DNA from 2 places in the Cohnella suwonensis genome. Region 2 is predicted to be linked to the other one. Evidence: riboswitches for the same ligand, from Rfam matches in the RefSeq annotation. Region 2 holds a riboswitch; the other holds the start of a gene.

Region 1 (7,637 bases), on a different contig from region 2:
GCCGGACTTGCTGTAACCGTAAGAGGTGACATGGCCTAAAGCGTCCGTAATCTGTTTGACTTGACCGTTCGCATCATATTGGAAACCGGTCATGCGTCCCAGTGCATCGATCTGTTTAACCAAATGCCCCATCGCATCATATTCCAGCTTCGTGACTGCTCCGTTAGCTTCTTTGACTTCGGTCATTTGACCGAGTGCATTATATGTCATTTCCTTCTTATGACTAAGCGCGTTAGTCGTCTTCACGGTTTGTCCCAAAGCATCATATTCCCATGACCACCTAGAACCCAGAGCGTCGACGAATGCCGTTCTGCGATCCATTGCATCGTAGAAATACTCGCTCTTGCGATCTCGGAAATCGGTTACCGTTTTTACGTTCCCCATGACATCGTAGGTGATTTCCGTCGTTTGATTGAGGGCATTGGTTTCTTTAGTGATTTGATCCATCTCATTATAGGCGTAAGAGGTTTTGGCACCTTCCGGATCGATCGTTTCCAGCAATCTGCCGACGGCATCGTATGTATACGAGGTTTGATTGCCGATCGCGTCCGTGGTTATAGTCGGCAGCCCCAGCTCGTTATATGCCATCGTGCTGACGTGTTCAAGCGGGTCGGTTACTTGCTTGATTTGATTGCGCAGATCGAACTCATAGGTGTACGTTCCGCCCGCCGCATCGGTAATGACCGTTTGGTTCGTTTCGTCATCATAGGCCCACTTCGTATCTCTTCCACTGGGATTGACGGTACGGACAATTCTCCCGAGAAAATCGTATTCATATTGCGTCGTCTGCCCTAACGCATTCGTCGCTTTGGTGAGTTGACCTCCAGCATCGTATTCATAAGTAATGATTCCGCCAAGCGGATCGGTGACCGATGTTAACAAGCCCGATTTGTTATAGGCCAGCTGCAATACATTGCCTGCCGGATCGATGACCTGCTGCACCTGATTAGCCCCGTCGTAAACGTACGTGATCGCTTGACCGAGCGCATTTATGATTTTTGACATTTGTCCATCAACATTATAGTTGACTTGGGAAATACTTTCGTCACGGTTCACCGTTTTAATTAACCGATTCGCCTTGTCATATGCATACTGAACGGCGGTTCCGTCAGGATACGTTGTTTTCTTGAGCAGTCCCAGGCTATTATATTCGTTCTCGATGAGGTTTCCGTCCGGACGCTGTTCGGTCAATACTCTGCCCGCCCCGTCATAGGTATACTGCCGGATACGTCCCAGAGGATCTTCCACCTTCAGCAATCTGCCCCTATTGTCATAAAGGAGCGTTGTCGTGCGGCCTTGTTCGTCTTTGACTTTGGAGAGTTGGCCGGCAGCATCGTATACGTACTCCAGCTTAACGCTGTCCGACTCGACGGTTTTCACGCCGAACGGACCGTATGCGTACACGGTTGTTCTACCGAGCGGATCGGCCTCCTTAGTCACTCTGCCTAGTGCATCGCGTGTTAGTTCCGTCTCCCGACCTAGCGGATCAATCGTTTTGGATAGCCGCCCCATCCGGTCATAACGGTAAGAATTCGTTCTCTGAAGCCCATCCTTAATGTTTACCAAATTCCCTTCCTTGGTTCTCTCATAGATCGTAACGACGCCAAGGGGATTTTTCTCCGAGACGAGCAATCCGTTCCGGTCATATTGATACTCCGTTGCGGCGCCATCGCCGACGACACGGCGGATCGCCTTCCCGTCATCATCATAGGTCATTTCCGCTTTATATCCGCCCGGAGAGGTTTCTTTCAACAATCGCCCGTTATTGTCATACTCGAATGCTGTCGCATTTTCGAGCGGGTCGGTCTTCCGGATAATGTTGCCTTGCGTATCGTAAGTAAAGCCGATCGAGCTGCCCGATTCATTGGCCATCGAAACGAGCTGCCCTTTATCGTCGTAGCCAAAATGCCCGGTGACGCCATCGGGAGTTTTCCTCTCCACGATATTGCCGTTATCGTCGTATACGAAAGCCGTCTCCGTACCGTCCGGGTGCTTGATCCGCTTCGGGAGTTTCCATCGATCGTCATATTCGTACATGGTCACGGCACCGCTAACTTCCGTTTTTTTCTTCTCATTGCCGTCCGCGTTATATTCGGTCGTTTCAGTCCCGCGGATCGACTCTATTTTCGTGATCAGTCCTTTCTCGTTGTATTGATAAGCAACTGTTTCGCCCAAAGGATTGATGATGCTCGCAACTTTGCCATCTGCGATGCCATATGCCCATTCGTTGTTCAGCGCATCTGTCAGAATAGTCTTGTCTTCGCCGTAGGCAAAAGCAAGCTGGATCGAGCCGCTGCCGTCCAGAATAGACTCGACTTTGTTCTGAGCGTTATACCGGAAAGTCTTGACCGCACCTTCGCCGTTTGTAAGCGTGGACAGGCGGTTCTTGTCATCATAGCCGTAGCTGATCGTTCTCCCTTCCGGTGACACAGCTGTCGTGAGGCGTCCGGAATCGTCGTAAGCGAACGTGAACGTTTTGTTCATCGGATCGATGATTTGCGTAATGACGCCGTTCTCCCACTGGAATTGAATCAGGCGGTTTGCCGTATCCGTAATGCCGGTCAGCTTGCCGCTATCGTTATAGGCGAAAGATATCGTATTTCCGTAACGGTCCTGAAGCTTGACCATTTTTCCGGCTTTTGCATCCTGTGAACTGCGCCACGGCGCAAAATAACCGTAGTATGTAATTTTCGCCCCGCTGCTTTTGGTGACGACGTATTCATGCTCGCTGATTCGCTCCAATTGTTCTCCGTCGACAGGCTCATAATGGCCCTTATGCAGCTCATAGTTGACCTTGTCGTCCCCGTCGTATTCCAAAATATATCCTTCGGAATCGTCTTTAATGAACGAATAGCTGTTTACCGTTTCGTCCCAGCGGAATTCGCCCAAGGCATAATCGGCGTACATACGAAGGAGCGAATTCCAGTTAAAGTCCCACCCGATCCCGAATGCGCCCGGTTCGCTGCCCGAGCTGTCATAAGTCCGCTCCAAATCGAATCCGAACCCGATGCCCGGCAGATGAATGTCGGTGGATTGCAGCTTCAATTGACCGGTGGCCAAGTCCACCGGGTGGTTCATCGGATCTTCGGACTCAGGACCGGCGGCCGGTTGGGTTGAGGCTCCGCCTGATGAGCCCGCTACCGGGGCCGCAGGCTGTCCAGGGTTCAGTCCCGAGGGCAGGGAAGGGACCGCGTTTTGCAAAGGATTAGGCAGCTGTGGACGATAGCCTTCTGCTTGTCCGGGGAGCTGTTTCAAAATCTCCAGAGGGTCAACATAACCCGGGGCCGCGCTGCTTCCACCCCTAGCGAATACGGACGTTTGCACGGAACTGAAAATTACAAAAAATGTCATAAAACAGACTAATATACGCTTCTTCATAACTTACCCTCCTACGGTTATTGCTTTTCGAAAGAAAAGCAATTTGTGCTGTAATGCGGAGATCAATAAAAAAGCGTACAAAAAACAGCCTAACGCAAAACCGCGAGGATTGCGTAAGCTGCATAAAGGTTTAGTTAAAAAAATCACCCTTGGCAGCCTGGCAATCATAGCTCGATTAGAGCTTTAGACCCATGGCTTTGCGTCATCCTCTTTCGAGGATTTTGCCTTTATCACGATAATTATGATGAAAAAAGAAGAATTATCCATATTATATGGAACCAATCTACTAAAATCAACATTTTTATAGTAATTTGGATGTGCTATAAAGTAGGGATTTAGGGTATAAATCTGTACTCCTATTGACTCAATACTAAACATGGGTTGGCATGGTGGCTCCCTACGGCCGTCTGCGTCTATGGGGCCTTAGCTCTGCTTGGCGAGACGAACTTGCCGAATGAGCATTGACAGCAGAGACGGGGCGACCAATCCCTATGGCGAAGTGTTCGGCGTAAGCGGTTTGTTCGTGGCCGATAATAGCGTCCTCCCTCTCACGGGAGCATCCAATCCGCTTTAACGACGATAGCTCTCACGCTGCGCACCGCGGATTTTATCAAGAAGAAACCGTGACTATTATGGGGTCTTGCCCGCATAGAAGAGCAGGTAATGCTCCAGTTGCCCGCTCCAGTAAGCGGCATCATGCCCGCCGGGGCCGGGAACCCACTGCGCATCGACGTTCATCGTCCGAAGCACCTCGTACAGTTTGTAATCTTTTTCCGCTAACGCATCCCCTTCTCCGGCATCCAAATAAATGTCCACGTCTGCCAGCTTGCCCGATGCGGCCAGCTTAAACGGATCCCTTGCGCTCCGCAACGCCTCGTTCGCATAGAGCCAATCCCGCTGATCCGTAAATAGGTCGGTCGATGTATAATTCCATAGCGCGGCGCTATGCGCGCCGATTTTACCGAAGAGGTCGGGATAGGTAAATCCGAGATAAAGGGACGCGTACCCTCCCATGGATGCGCCGCCGATATACCTGCCGGATCGGGATGCTTGCGTACTATAATGACTGTCCACGTAAGAGATAACGTCTTGAATCAGATAGTCCTCGTAGGGGCCGATACTCACGCCTCCCGGATCTTCGCCCTCTCCGGGCTTCGTATTCACGCCGAAGCTATTCCCGTAATCCGGAGAGACGATAATGACGGGGTTTATTCGGTCTTCTTGAAGGAGCCGATTCGCGACATCGTCTATATGGAGATAAGTAAACCAAGAATCATGCGTGCCGCCGTAACCATATAACAAGTAGATCACCGGGTATCGCGCGTCGGGACTGTATGCCGGAGGAAGATAGACGGACAAGCTCATATCGCGATTTAGCGCCGTGCTATGAAAGCTGACCGAATCGATCCGCGAGTTGACGATAGCCGAAGATGAGGAGGAAGGCGGGTCTGGCACGGGGGAAACCGATGAGATCGCGGCCGGCCGCGCGTCGTCCGAACAGCCAATGAGAATAAGCAGGCTGAATGTCGCAATAACCGTTGAAGCGAGACCATTTTTCATGTCTTGCATAACCTCCCGGTTTTCATCCAAGTCATAGATTGTTTTGGCTTAATTCTCTTACAAGTATATTTATTATTCTGCAATGATTCCACTAAATGCCGCGTTAACACAATTCGACATCTTCCCTGTTATACTTGAGTTTCATGGGAAGGACAGGTGAAAATGAAAAAGTCTTTAAGCAGCTTTCGTCGCGGGTTCGCAAGTGCCATGTGGGCATTGTCATGTTTCTTGATCGCGGCGAGCTTATACGTTAGATGGTTTCACGCTTAACGACAGTTCAGCGGTCTCCTTCTCGTGGTGCGGGTTCTTCAGCTTGAGCCTCGATTCTATCACCGTTCCGATCCCCCCTTCGAATTTCTTCCGCGGAGTCTAAAACTTACTAGTTTACGGAGGTTCGACAAAAGTAGTGTTAATCCATCAAAGGGTTATGCGGACATTGGAAGGAATATTAACTGAAATACGCTGTATTCCAAGTATAGATAGAGGAGGATGTCTATGAAGAAGAAACTCGCTGTCGCCGTCGTTATGTCCTGCATCTTCTCCACCACCCTATTTGGAGCGTCCGGTTATTCGAAAAGTTCGGATACCGCCCCAAGTACCCGCTATTTGATCGCCTTTCAGAAAGACCTGCCTTCCAACTATGCAGATCTGATCGCCCAAGCCGGCGGTACGGTGTTAAGGGCTCTGCCGGAGATCGGCGGCGTCGAGGTCGAATCCGCATCGCCGGCCTTCCTGACGAATGTGCAAAGTATCGCAGGTATTCAAGCCGCCAACGTAGAATTGCCGCACAGCTTAATCGACGGACTGACGGATCCCGCCGCAGCCGACGGACAACCCGTAACGGACATCCCGCAAGACGCCGATAACTATTGGAGCTACCAGTGGGATATGCAGCGTCTAACCCGCAACGGCGATTCATACTCCCTGGAGAGCGGCGGATCCGTAAACGGCGATGGCACCGTTAACCACAAAGCGGTAGTCGGGGTAATCGACTCCGGCATCGATGCGAATCACCCCGATCTCAAGGCGAATTTCCTAGGCGGGATGAACTTCGTGCCGGCGGGCGTAGACTCGACGGAAACGGGCGACCCCTTGGACGTTCTCGACAGGGGAGGCCACGGCACCCATGTGGCGGGCTCCATTGCCGCTAACGGGAAAGTCAAAGGCGTTGGGCCCAATTTGGGAATCCGAGCTTACCGTGTTTTTCCGGAAAGCGGTAGCGCTCCTACCTCCTGGATCGTTGCAGCGATCCTTCAGGCGGCTAACGATCGCGTGGACGTCATCAACATGTCGATCGGCGGATTTGATGCCATTTCTCCATATATGTTCCTTGGGACGGGTCCGTATAAAGACGTCGCCGACATATTGCTCTGGAAGAGGGCCGTCAGCTATGCGGTCAATCACAATGTCACTGTCGTCGCCGCCTCGGGCAACGAGTCGCTGAACCTCAATAATCCGACGGACATCACGGATTACTTAAACCAGGAATACGGGCCGCTCGGCTTCGAGTTTAAGGGGGCTTCCAAAGAAGTGCCCGGACAAATATCCGGTGTTATCAATGTCTCTTCTTCCATTCAATGGACGACCGACCAAATCGCTTTCTATTCCAACTACGGATCCAGCGCCATCGACGTGGCGGCGCCAGGCGGAGACAACGGGCCCGTATACGATGCTACCCGCGATCTCGGCACACGGGATTTTCATTTCCGAACATTGAGCACCTATCCGACCTATCTCGCTCCTTACTTCACCTCCAACCTGATCGGATACGCGCTCATGCACGGCACCTCAATGGCCTCTCCAAAAGTCGCCGGAGTCGCCGGCGTCATTAAAGCCGCCCATCCGGAATATAGTCCATCGCAGGTTGCCGCCCTTATTCGTAAGACGGCGCTGGACTACGGCAAAAAAGGCCATGATCAGCTGTTTGGCTCCGGAGAAGCGAATGCTTACGCTGCATTGAAGTAATCGTGCAATTGTCCCGCCACCTGCGTTTAGCCGCTGAGGCGGGGGATTCTTGGGTAATCGAATCTAACGATTCGAACTTGACTAAGCGCATTAAAGGGCATCCGATTGGATGCCCTTTGATGTATCTTTAAGCGATCATTCCTACCGGTTTCTTGCCGCGACCCGTCCTTCCCTAACGAAACGAGCCGCCTCCGCCATTTGCGATTCGCCGACCGCTTCCAGCGTCACATAGCCATGCGGCTTATACTTCTCCAGCAGCTCGAAGAATAGCGGGTAGTTCAGCTCCCCCGAGCCGGCCGCCGTCTCCGTCAAAGTCCCGTCCGCTTCGCGGCGCAAGTCCTTCGCGTGCGCGCTGACGATTCGCGGGCCGAGCATGCGGAATGCTTCCCGGATCGTGCGCTCCTGCTCTTCGAACCGCGGGCCGTTCATCAAATTGCACGGGTCCAGGACGACGCCGACGCACGAAGACGGGAAACGTTCCAACGTCTCGGCCAGCGTCTCCGACGAATCGATCAGATGCCGCTGGGCCGCTTCCAGCCCGATCGTAACGCCCCATCGCTCCGCCTCTTCGACCAATTCCTCCAGCGCCCTGTCCAACCGTTCCGCATGTTTGGAACGCCGGTCCGGATCGGTCGCGCCGCCGACCTCCGTCCCCACGATCGGCGCCCCGAAATGCCGCGCGCAACGCAAATGCTCCTTGAAGCGGTCTACGTTGTGCCGGTACGTTTCGTCAT
Region 2 (7,637 bases):
TCGACGTCAGGAACATGAGCTGCAAGATCGCGAAAAAGATCAAAAAGCTGCTGAGCGCGAACATGCCGACGACGATCCATGCCATGCCCTCACCCCCCATCGACGAATACCGAGGCCGGAATGTGGATGCCCGACGATTCCAACCGCTCGTAGAACTTCGGCCTCACGCCGGTCGGCAGCAGACTGCCGACGACCCCGCCGCGCTCGTCGACGCCGTACTGCCGATAAGCGAATATATCCTGCAGCACGATAATGTCCCCTTCCATTCCGAGCACCTCGGTGATGTTCGTGATTTTGCGGGAGCCGTCCTTCAACCGCGACTGCTGGATGATCAAATCGAGCGCGCCGGCGATTTGCTCGCGGATCGCCTTGACCGGAAGCTCGATCCCGCCCATGAGCACCATCGTCTCCAGACGCGAGATCATATCCCTCGGACTGTTCGAGTGACCGGTCGCGAGCGAACCGTCGTGGCCCGTATTCATCGCCTGAAGCATGTCCAGCGCTTCGCCGCCGCGAACCTCCCCGATAACGATGCGTTCCGGCCGCATCCGCAGCGAATTGCGCACGAGATCGCGAATCGTGATCGCGCCTTTGCCTTCGATGTTCGACGGCCGGGACTCCAGCGACACGACGTGATCCTGTCCGAGCTGCAGCTCCGCGGCGTCCTCGATCGTCACGATCCGCTCGTCGCTCGGAATGAAGGAGCTCAGCACGTTCAGCGTCGTCGTCTTGCCGGAGCCGGTACCGCCGCTCACGAAGATGTTTAACCTTGCTTTCACGCAGGCTTCCAGGAAAATCGCCATATCGCGGGTCACCGTGCCGAAATCGATCAAGTTGTCGATCGTATACGGATCCTTCGAAAACTTACGGATCGTAATCGTAGGCCCGCCCAGCGCGAGCGGCGGGATAATGACATTCACGCGGGACCCGTCGGGAAGGCGGGCATCGACCATCGGGCTACTCTCGTCCACCCTTCTGCCGATCGGGGAGACGATCTTCTCGATAATGTGCATCACGTGCTCGTCGTCCCGGAATTGCACGTAGCTCAGCTCGATTTTGCCGCCGCGCTCGACGTACACCTGGTTCGGGCCGTTCACCATGACCTCGGTGATGTCCGGGTCAAGTAAAAGCGGATTGATCGGACCGAATCCGGTCAGATCGTGAATGAGCTCGTCCACGACCTTCTTGCGGTCGACCTTGCCCCGGAACGATTCATCCTCCATGATAAGCTCGACGGCCATCGCGTCGATCTTGGGCAGAATGCTCTCCACGTCATCGTCCATGAGATCGTTCAGCACTTGCTTGTGCAGCTTGTTCTTTAGTTCCTGATGCTTTGAAATGTGGGCGGTCTGATCCTTCGGGCGCGGATCCGTGCCTCGAATTTGCCGGAACGTCGACAACAAATCCTTCTTGTTCGCCGACGGCTGCTGCGCCCGATCGACGGCTTGCTCCTGCTCGTTGTCCGGCGTCGCCTGAACGGCTTTGGCTTGTACTTTATCCAGCAAACTCATCGGATGGCCTCCTCAGAAGATCGAGGTGATATTTTTAGACGTTTTGTGGAACAGCTGTTGAATGAACGACGCTTGCTTCGGCTGAAACAAAGAAATTTCCCGTCGGGAAATAAGCTGCTCCGCCATTTTGAATATCGCCTTCGCCGTCTCCGTCTTCGCTTGGTTCATGACGAAGGGAATGCCTATGTTAAGCGATTGCGAGACGAGGTGAAAATCGTTAGGGACATAGATCGTCGATTCGACCCCTAGGATATCCGGCACGTCAGGCGCCTTGATCACGCTATCCATCGTTGACCGATTGATGATGAGCTGCACCTTATCCTTGTAGCCCAGCACTTCCAGCGTCTCCAGCATGAGCTTCGTGTTCTTGATCGCCGTCATCTCCAGCGTCGTCAGCACGAAGATTTGATCCGCCTTCTCGATGAATTGGAGCGTCTTCTCCTGCAATCCGGCGCCCGTATCGACGATCAAATAATCATGATGCGAGAGCAGAAGATCGCATGCGCGGTCGATGAGAGCCGGAGTAACCAAGTCTGCGTATTCGGGCCGCTCCGGCGCGGCAAGCACCTTCACTCCGCTGCTATGTTGAATAAGAAACCCGGCCAGCGTATACCGATCCATCGACTCGATGTTTTCCGCGATATCCTTAATCGTAAACGTAGGATGGAGATCCAGCGCAAGCGCGACGTCTCCGAACTGGAAGCTGCCGTCCAGCAATCCGATTTGAATGTTCTTCTTCGTCAGGGCGACCGCCAGGTTGACCGCCATGACGGTGCGCCCGATGCCTCCCTTGGCGCTGCAGACGACGATCATCTCGCCCCGCTTGCCGCCCGGCTGGTCTTCGTTCCTCGTGTCCCCTTTGCCCATTGCCCGTTCCTCCCGTAACCGATTCCCGCTTGCCGTTCGCCGTTCGCCGCTAAGCGGCTTCGCCGATTATTGCGCCGCCTTGACCTTGTCCTCCTGCACGATCCGGCTGTTCAGCATGAGGCTGATCATGCCGTCCCCGTCCTCGTCCGCATTGATGATCTTCACTCCGTCCGCGGGCTGAAGCTCCAGCGTCACTTGGGCATATTCCTCGTAAGGCGTATCGGCCTCCGCTTCGACCATCCGTCTGCCGATCGCGAGTACGTGCACGTTCTTCAGCAGCTCCGTCGATACGACTTGCTCGGTGATTTTCTCCTTCTTCGTGAACACGACGTCGACGTAATCGCCCGGTTCGATCAGGTTCGATACCGATTGGACGATGTTCACGCCGATCGATACCGCGCGATAGCCGCTTCGCACCTTCTTGGAGACGAATTGAGCTTCTTCCTTTTGATCCTTCAGATGATTGGCCAGCAGTACCTCCCCTGCGACGAGATTGGAAGCCGTCACCTTGCCGTCGGCTTCCGTCGGGCTCGTGAGCGCATGCGCGTGCGCCCCGGACATCGGCACTTGAATGATCTCGAGCATCCCGGAAGACAGCTTCGTGTTTTCCCTGACGTCTTGCTTGACCGCCACGACGTTGACGAACTCCGTGTCGTCCGCCGGCGCTTCCTTGTACTGCTTCATGTAATTGAAAAATAATAGCGTCGTCGCGACTCCCATCAGGAGCGCGGCTATTAATATCAATTTCGATCTCATCGGATGTCACCTGTCCTCAGGGTAAATGTTGGGCTACTCGACCAGCTTGATCCCGAACGCGCCTTTGTCCACCGTGCCGGGCTTCGTATAACCGGTCGCGGTTCTCTCGATGAACATGCCGGTAATCGAAGTGTCCTTGCTGGACATCGGCTCCGAGATATAGAAGTAAGCGAACCCGGTCACTTTGATTTGCTTGAGTTGTCCGTCTCCGTAGTCATACGGCTTGTATACCGGAATGAGGATCACTCGGGGAGAATCCCGATGCGAGTAGTCGCCCGGCGGATAAGGGTCCGAGTCGATGCGAAGCTGCACGCCGTCCCTCGTCTTGCCCGCGATGTTCCCCGTCTGCGTATCGATAACGTCTCCGATCTCGATTTCGTCCTGGTAGCCGTATTTCAAGTTGCTTTCGTATGTATTGGCGCCGGGACCGCCTAACGCCAAGATGCCGAAGTAGCCGGTATCGACGCCGGAGCTATCAACCTTAAGCTTGTAAGGTTTGTTGTATTCGAGAGGAATGGACTCGTCGATGCCGAGAGGAGCCGCGCCCGCCGCTGCCGCCAGCGGCAAAATCCGTGCCGACGCTTGGACGTCCACCGATACGCTTTTCTTGCCGAACAGTCGGCTGAAACTAAGCGGAATTTGCTTATGCAAGCTGACGCGGACGTTCGATTTCATTTCAATGTTCGATTCGGCCAAGCTGTCCCGTTCATGGTGCTTGTTCAATATGTCGTCGATTACCTGTTCTACGGTTGCTTGCTGACCCGTTAATTCCTGCGCTCCCGATAGCGCCGCCGCATTGGCAACCTTCTGCAGGTGACTCTTGGCGGCATACATCGTGCCTCCGTCGACGACGAGTCCCGCGACGGTCAAGAGCAACAGCAGGGACATCCCCATCAATACGATCGAGCTGCCCTGTTGTTCCCGTAAGAGCTTCTTGGCCTTCCGCAACATTCTGCCCCCTCCTATTCCACCCGGATCGTCGAATTCGCGGACAGTACCGGAGCCGGGATGATTTCCGTCATTAATGGCGTAATCAGCGGCAAGGAATAAGTTAATTTGACGGTAATATCGTCTCCGTTTTTTCTGGTCGCCTGTCCCGGCGTGATCGTCACCTCTAAGTCGGAGGCGTCTCCCACGCGAAGATGATTTTTGGCGTAGTCCGCGATTTCCGCGTCCCCCTTGCCGAGTCCCCCCAGCCTAACCGCTTCCTGCGTCGTCATATTCAAGCTGGCGTAAGCGAACATGAGCCGTCCGATATCGACGACCCCGCAGATTAGCAGCAGCAATAGCGGGAGCAGCAGGGCGAATTCGACGAGCGACTGCCCTTTCTGTTCCTTGATCATCCCGCTCCCCATCCTCTCAACCACAAGCATACGGCGGATCCGCCCGCGATGGCGACGCCGTAAGGATACGCTCCCGAAGTCCAAACTCCATGGATGGCGGGCTTAACCCTGAGCCTTAGACACAGCAACACGTAACCGACGAATCGGATCCGGTCTCGGAAGCCGTTCTTGAACAGGACGATGCCCAGCGCGATCAATCCGCCGATCAACGCCATGTACACGGACGTCGCCGCGACGAACGCGGCCCCCTTAAGCGTTCCGACGAGCGCCAGAAGTTTCACGTCTCCCGCGCCCATTCCGCCGAGCATATAAGGAATAAGAAGGATCCCCAAGCCGAGCGCGAAGCCGAGCGACGAGAATGCGATACCCGCCCAGCCGTCCGCGAAAGCATGTATGCCGATTCCAGCCGCGAGCGCCGGGAAAACGACGGCGTTATAAATTTTCCTGTTCCTGAGATCGGTTACGACGCACGCGATTATCGCCATTAACAGAATTGCATTGGCCCACACGACGGTTCCTCCGTTTCGGGGATTAAAGAAGGCCATACGTTCTCGACGTATGGCCTTCCGGGCATCCGCAGACGCAGCCGCTTACGGGGTCGTCGTTGTCGTCGACGTCATTTGGGTTTTGGCGTCGCCGACCGTATCTTCCGCGTTATCGAACAAGGCGATAATGTGTCCGCGCAGAGCGATCAAAGCCGCTACGACCGCTACCGCGATTAGGCCAAGCACCAAGCCGTACTCCGTCATCCCTTGACCTTGCTCGTCTTTCACCAGTTGTTTGAATTTGTTCATCATTTTTAATTTCCTCCTAATAGTGGGTTTAATGGCTTTCTCGTTATTCAGAATTCATAAGTTTCACGCTTATCCCTCTCTGAATAACCTCCGCAAAGCTACTCTGTCGTCGCCTGGGACGCCAGAGGCGTGTTTGCTTGAAACACTGCCTTCTGTCCTAGCCTGACGCATGCACGTTCGAGCGTTCCCGCCGGGAGCTCCACGACGGAGCGCGTCCCCCGGAAAGCCGTTCCAAGCTTGCCGGGATCCAGCCGCAGCTGAATACCGACGATGCGATCCTCTTCGTCCAGATGAAGGACATCGATCGGATACTTCATGAAAAAAGAATGCACTCCCCGGCACGGTCGAATGTGCAAGCCGGACCCTTCCGATAGCGAACCCGTCAGCATAAGCCCTCTGAATCGCCGCGGGAAGGAATACGCCTCCGCGATTCGATGGCCGACGAGCTGTCCGCTCTCTTGAATGATCAGCTTCATTCGACTGAAATCCCCCCTCCATACGCAAAATAACCCACCTTTTCCCGAAAGGAGGGTTCATTAAAGAAACTCCCCTTCATCTTTCGGCAGCTGGCTGGCATCACGCTCTCGCGTTTTAGCCCCTATAGCTTTGCGTCGCCGACTTTCGTCGGCTTTGCCTTTATCGAGATTCAGCGGAGCGTGTCGTTCGCTGGTTCGATGTGTCTAATCATAAGCGGCGAAACGAAGTTCCTTGAATCCATCTAATTCCTCAATTTTCTGAATATTGCGTCATGCCGAACGGCACGGATCTTATCTAGTCCGAATGAACGAGTGCCGATAACTTAATAGGCTAATAGATCAATCTCCAATAAGTCGCAATGCTCTTGAACCGCTCGGCGTTCGACTTTTTCCTTCATGCGCGAGTCGAATGGAAGAATAAACCACGATTAGTTCTGGAAGCGCTTACCTGCATCTTGCGAACCATGATGCGCGCCATGTAAAAAAGGCTAGTCCCCGGCATCGGGACTAGTCTTTTTGTCGCGTATTCGGCGAAAGTCAAATTCGCTCGAGCGAAAGCTCGCCCGTTTCCGCCTTTTTCAGCACGATGATACCCTCGTAAGCTTCGCCTTCGGGAGTCTTGAATTTCAATTTGCCCGTCTTTCCTTTCTCGACGAGCGCCTTGACCATCGCGTCGGTTAACGTCCGGTCGAAGCTCTCTTTCCAGATGACGAAGCCGCACCCCGTCTTATAATGGCTGCAACCGTATCCCTTGCGTCCCATGAAAATATGGCCGCCGCACCCTGGACGCGGGCATACGCCGATCGTGCCGGGCTGTCCGCCCGCCGCTTCCGGCTTGGCGGCTGCCGCTTTGGCGTTCTTGCCGGGCGTCGCGGCGGATGACTTGGCGGCTGCCGCCTTGGAGGACTCCCGAGCCTTCTTCCGGTCGTCCGCCCCCTCCTTGCCTTTGCCGCCTTTCGCGGACGGCTCGGGCTTCGCGAACGCGTTCCTCGCCGCCGGCCGTTGAACGCTAACCTTGTCGATGATCAACCTCGTAAACCTTTTGACGTTGCCCATGAACGTGTCGGCCGACGCTTGTCCGCGCGAAATTTCCGTCAGCCTGCGCTCCCATTGGCCCGTCATCTCCGGCGACGTGAGCAGCTCGACGCCCGCTCCGCGGATGAGCTCGATCGCCGTCCGTCCCTTCGGCGTGATCATGATCTTCTTGCCTTGCATGTCGACGTAACCGACGTTCTTCAGCCGTTCGATCGTCGCCGCCCGCGTCGCCGGCGTACCGAGTCCGGAATCCTTCATCGCGTCGCGAAGCTCCTCGTCCTCGATCTGCTTGCCCGCGCTTTCCATCGCCTTCAGGAGCGTGCCTTCCGTATAGTGCTTCGGCGGCTGCGTTTCCTTCTCTTTCACTTCGACGTCGGAACAGACGACCGACCCGGCCGGATCGATCTCGAAATGCGCGTCCGTCTCCAGCGTCTCGTCTTCCGCCGATCCCGCTCCGTCTTCCTTGTCCTTGCCGCCGTCCTTGGAAGAGCCGGACGAAGACGGCTTGGACGACGGCGCATCCGCGGCGTAAATGACCTTCCACCCGAGCGATAGCAATTGCTTCACCGTCGTCTTGAACGTTTCCTTTTCCACCTCGGTGAGAACGGTATGTACTTTATACTCCGCCGCCGGATAGAAGTGAGAAAGGAACCGCTTGGCGATCAGGTCGTACAGCTTGCGCTCGTCCGGGGAAAGCCCCTGCGGCTTCTTCATCGTCGGCATGATCGCGTGGTGATCCTCGACCTTGGCCGGGTTGCACACGTTCTTGTTGTTCACGTGAACGAACCGCTTGTTAGCGCCCTGCACGAAGTCCCCATAATCCGGAGAGCTTCTCATCGCGTCCAGAATCTTGTG

Evidence for each region. A riboswitch is a leader RNA that binds a small molecule or an ion and turns the genes downstream of it on or off. The one in region 2 is predicted to bind cyclic di-GMP.
Region 1: linked by a shared signal. The riboswitch ahead of ACFPPD_RS04965 (RHS repeat-associated core domain-containing protein) and the one ahead of ACFPPD_RS11415 (DUF192 domain-containing protein) in region 2 are both predicted to bind cyclic di-GMP.

The regions. Positions count from the first base shown of each region.
Region 1 is NZ_JBHSMH010000007.1:19,032-26,668, forward strand. It holds gene ACFPPD_RS04965 (RHS repeat-associated core domain-containing protein) at 1-3,378, opposite strand, end outside; cyclic di-GMP riboswitch class I at 3,527-3,614, opposite strand; gene ACFPPD_RS04970 (GMC oxidoreductase) at 3,833-3,952, shown strand; gene ACFPPD_RS04975 (alpha/beta hydrolase) at 4,009-4,938, opposite strand; gene ACFPPD_RS04980 (S8 family peptidase) at 5,434-6,903, shown strand; gene ACFPPD_RS04985 (sugar phosphate isomerase/epimerase family protein) at 7,045-7,637, opposite strand, start outside.
Region 2 is NZ_JBHSMH010000030.1:100,652-108,288, reverse strand. It holds gene ACFPPD_RS11455 (type II secretion system F family protein) at 1-85, opposite strand, end outside; gene ACFPPD_RS11450 (CpaF family protein) at 90-1,511, opposite strand; gene ACFPPD_RS11445 (AAA family ATPase) at 1,524-2,378, opposite strand; gene cpaB (Flp pilus assembly protein CpaB) at 2,445-3,134, opposite strand; gene ACFPPD_RS11435 (pilus assembly protein TadG-related protein) at 3,168-4,085, opposite strand; gene ACFPPD_RS11430 (TadE/TadG family type IV pilus assembly protein) at 4,097-4,477, opposite strand; gene ACFPPD_RS11425 (A24 family peptidase) at 4,474-4,986, opposite strand; gene ACFPPD_RS11420 (Flp family type IVb pilin) at 5,068-5,274, opposite strand; gene ACFPPD_RS11415 (DUF192 domain-containing protein) at 5,370-5,747, opposite strand; cyclic di-GMP riboswitch class I at 5,830-5,916, opposite strand; gene ACFPPD_RS11410 (type IA DNA topoisomerase) at 6,285-7,637, opposite strand, start outside.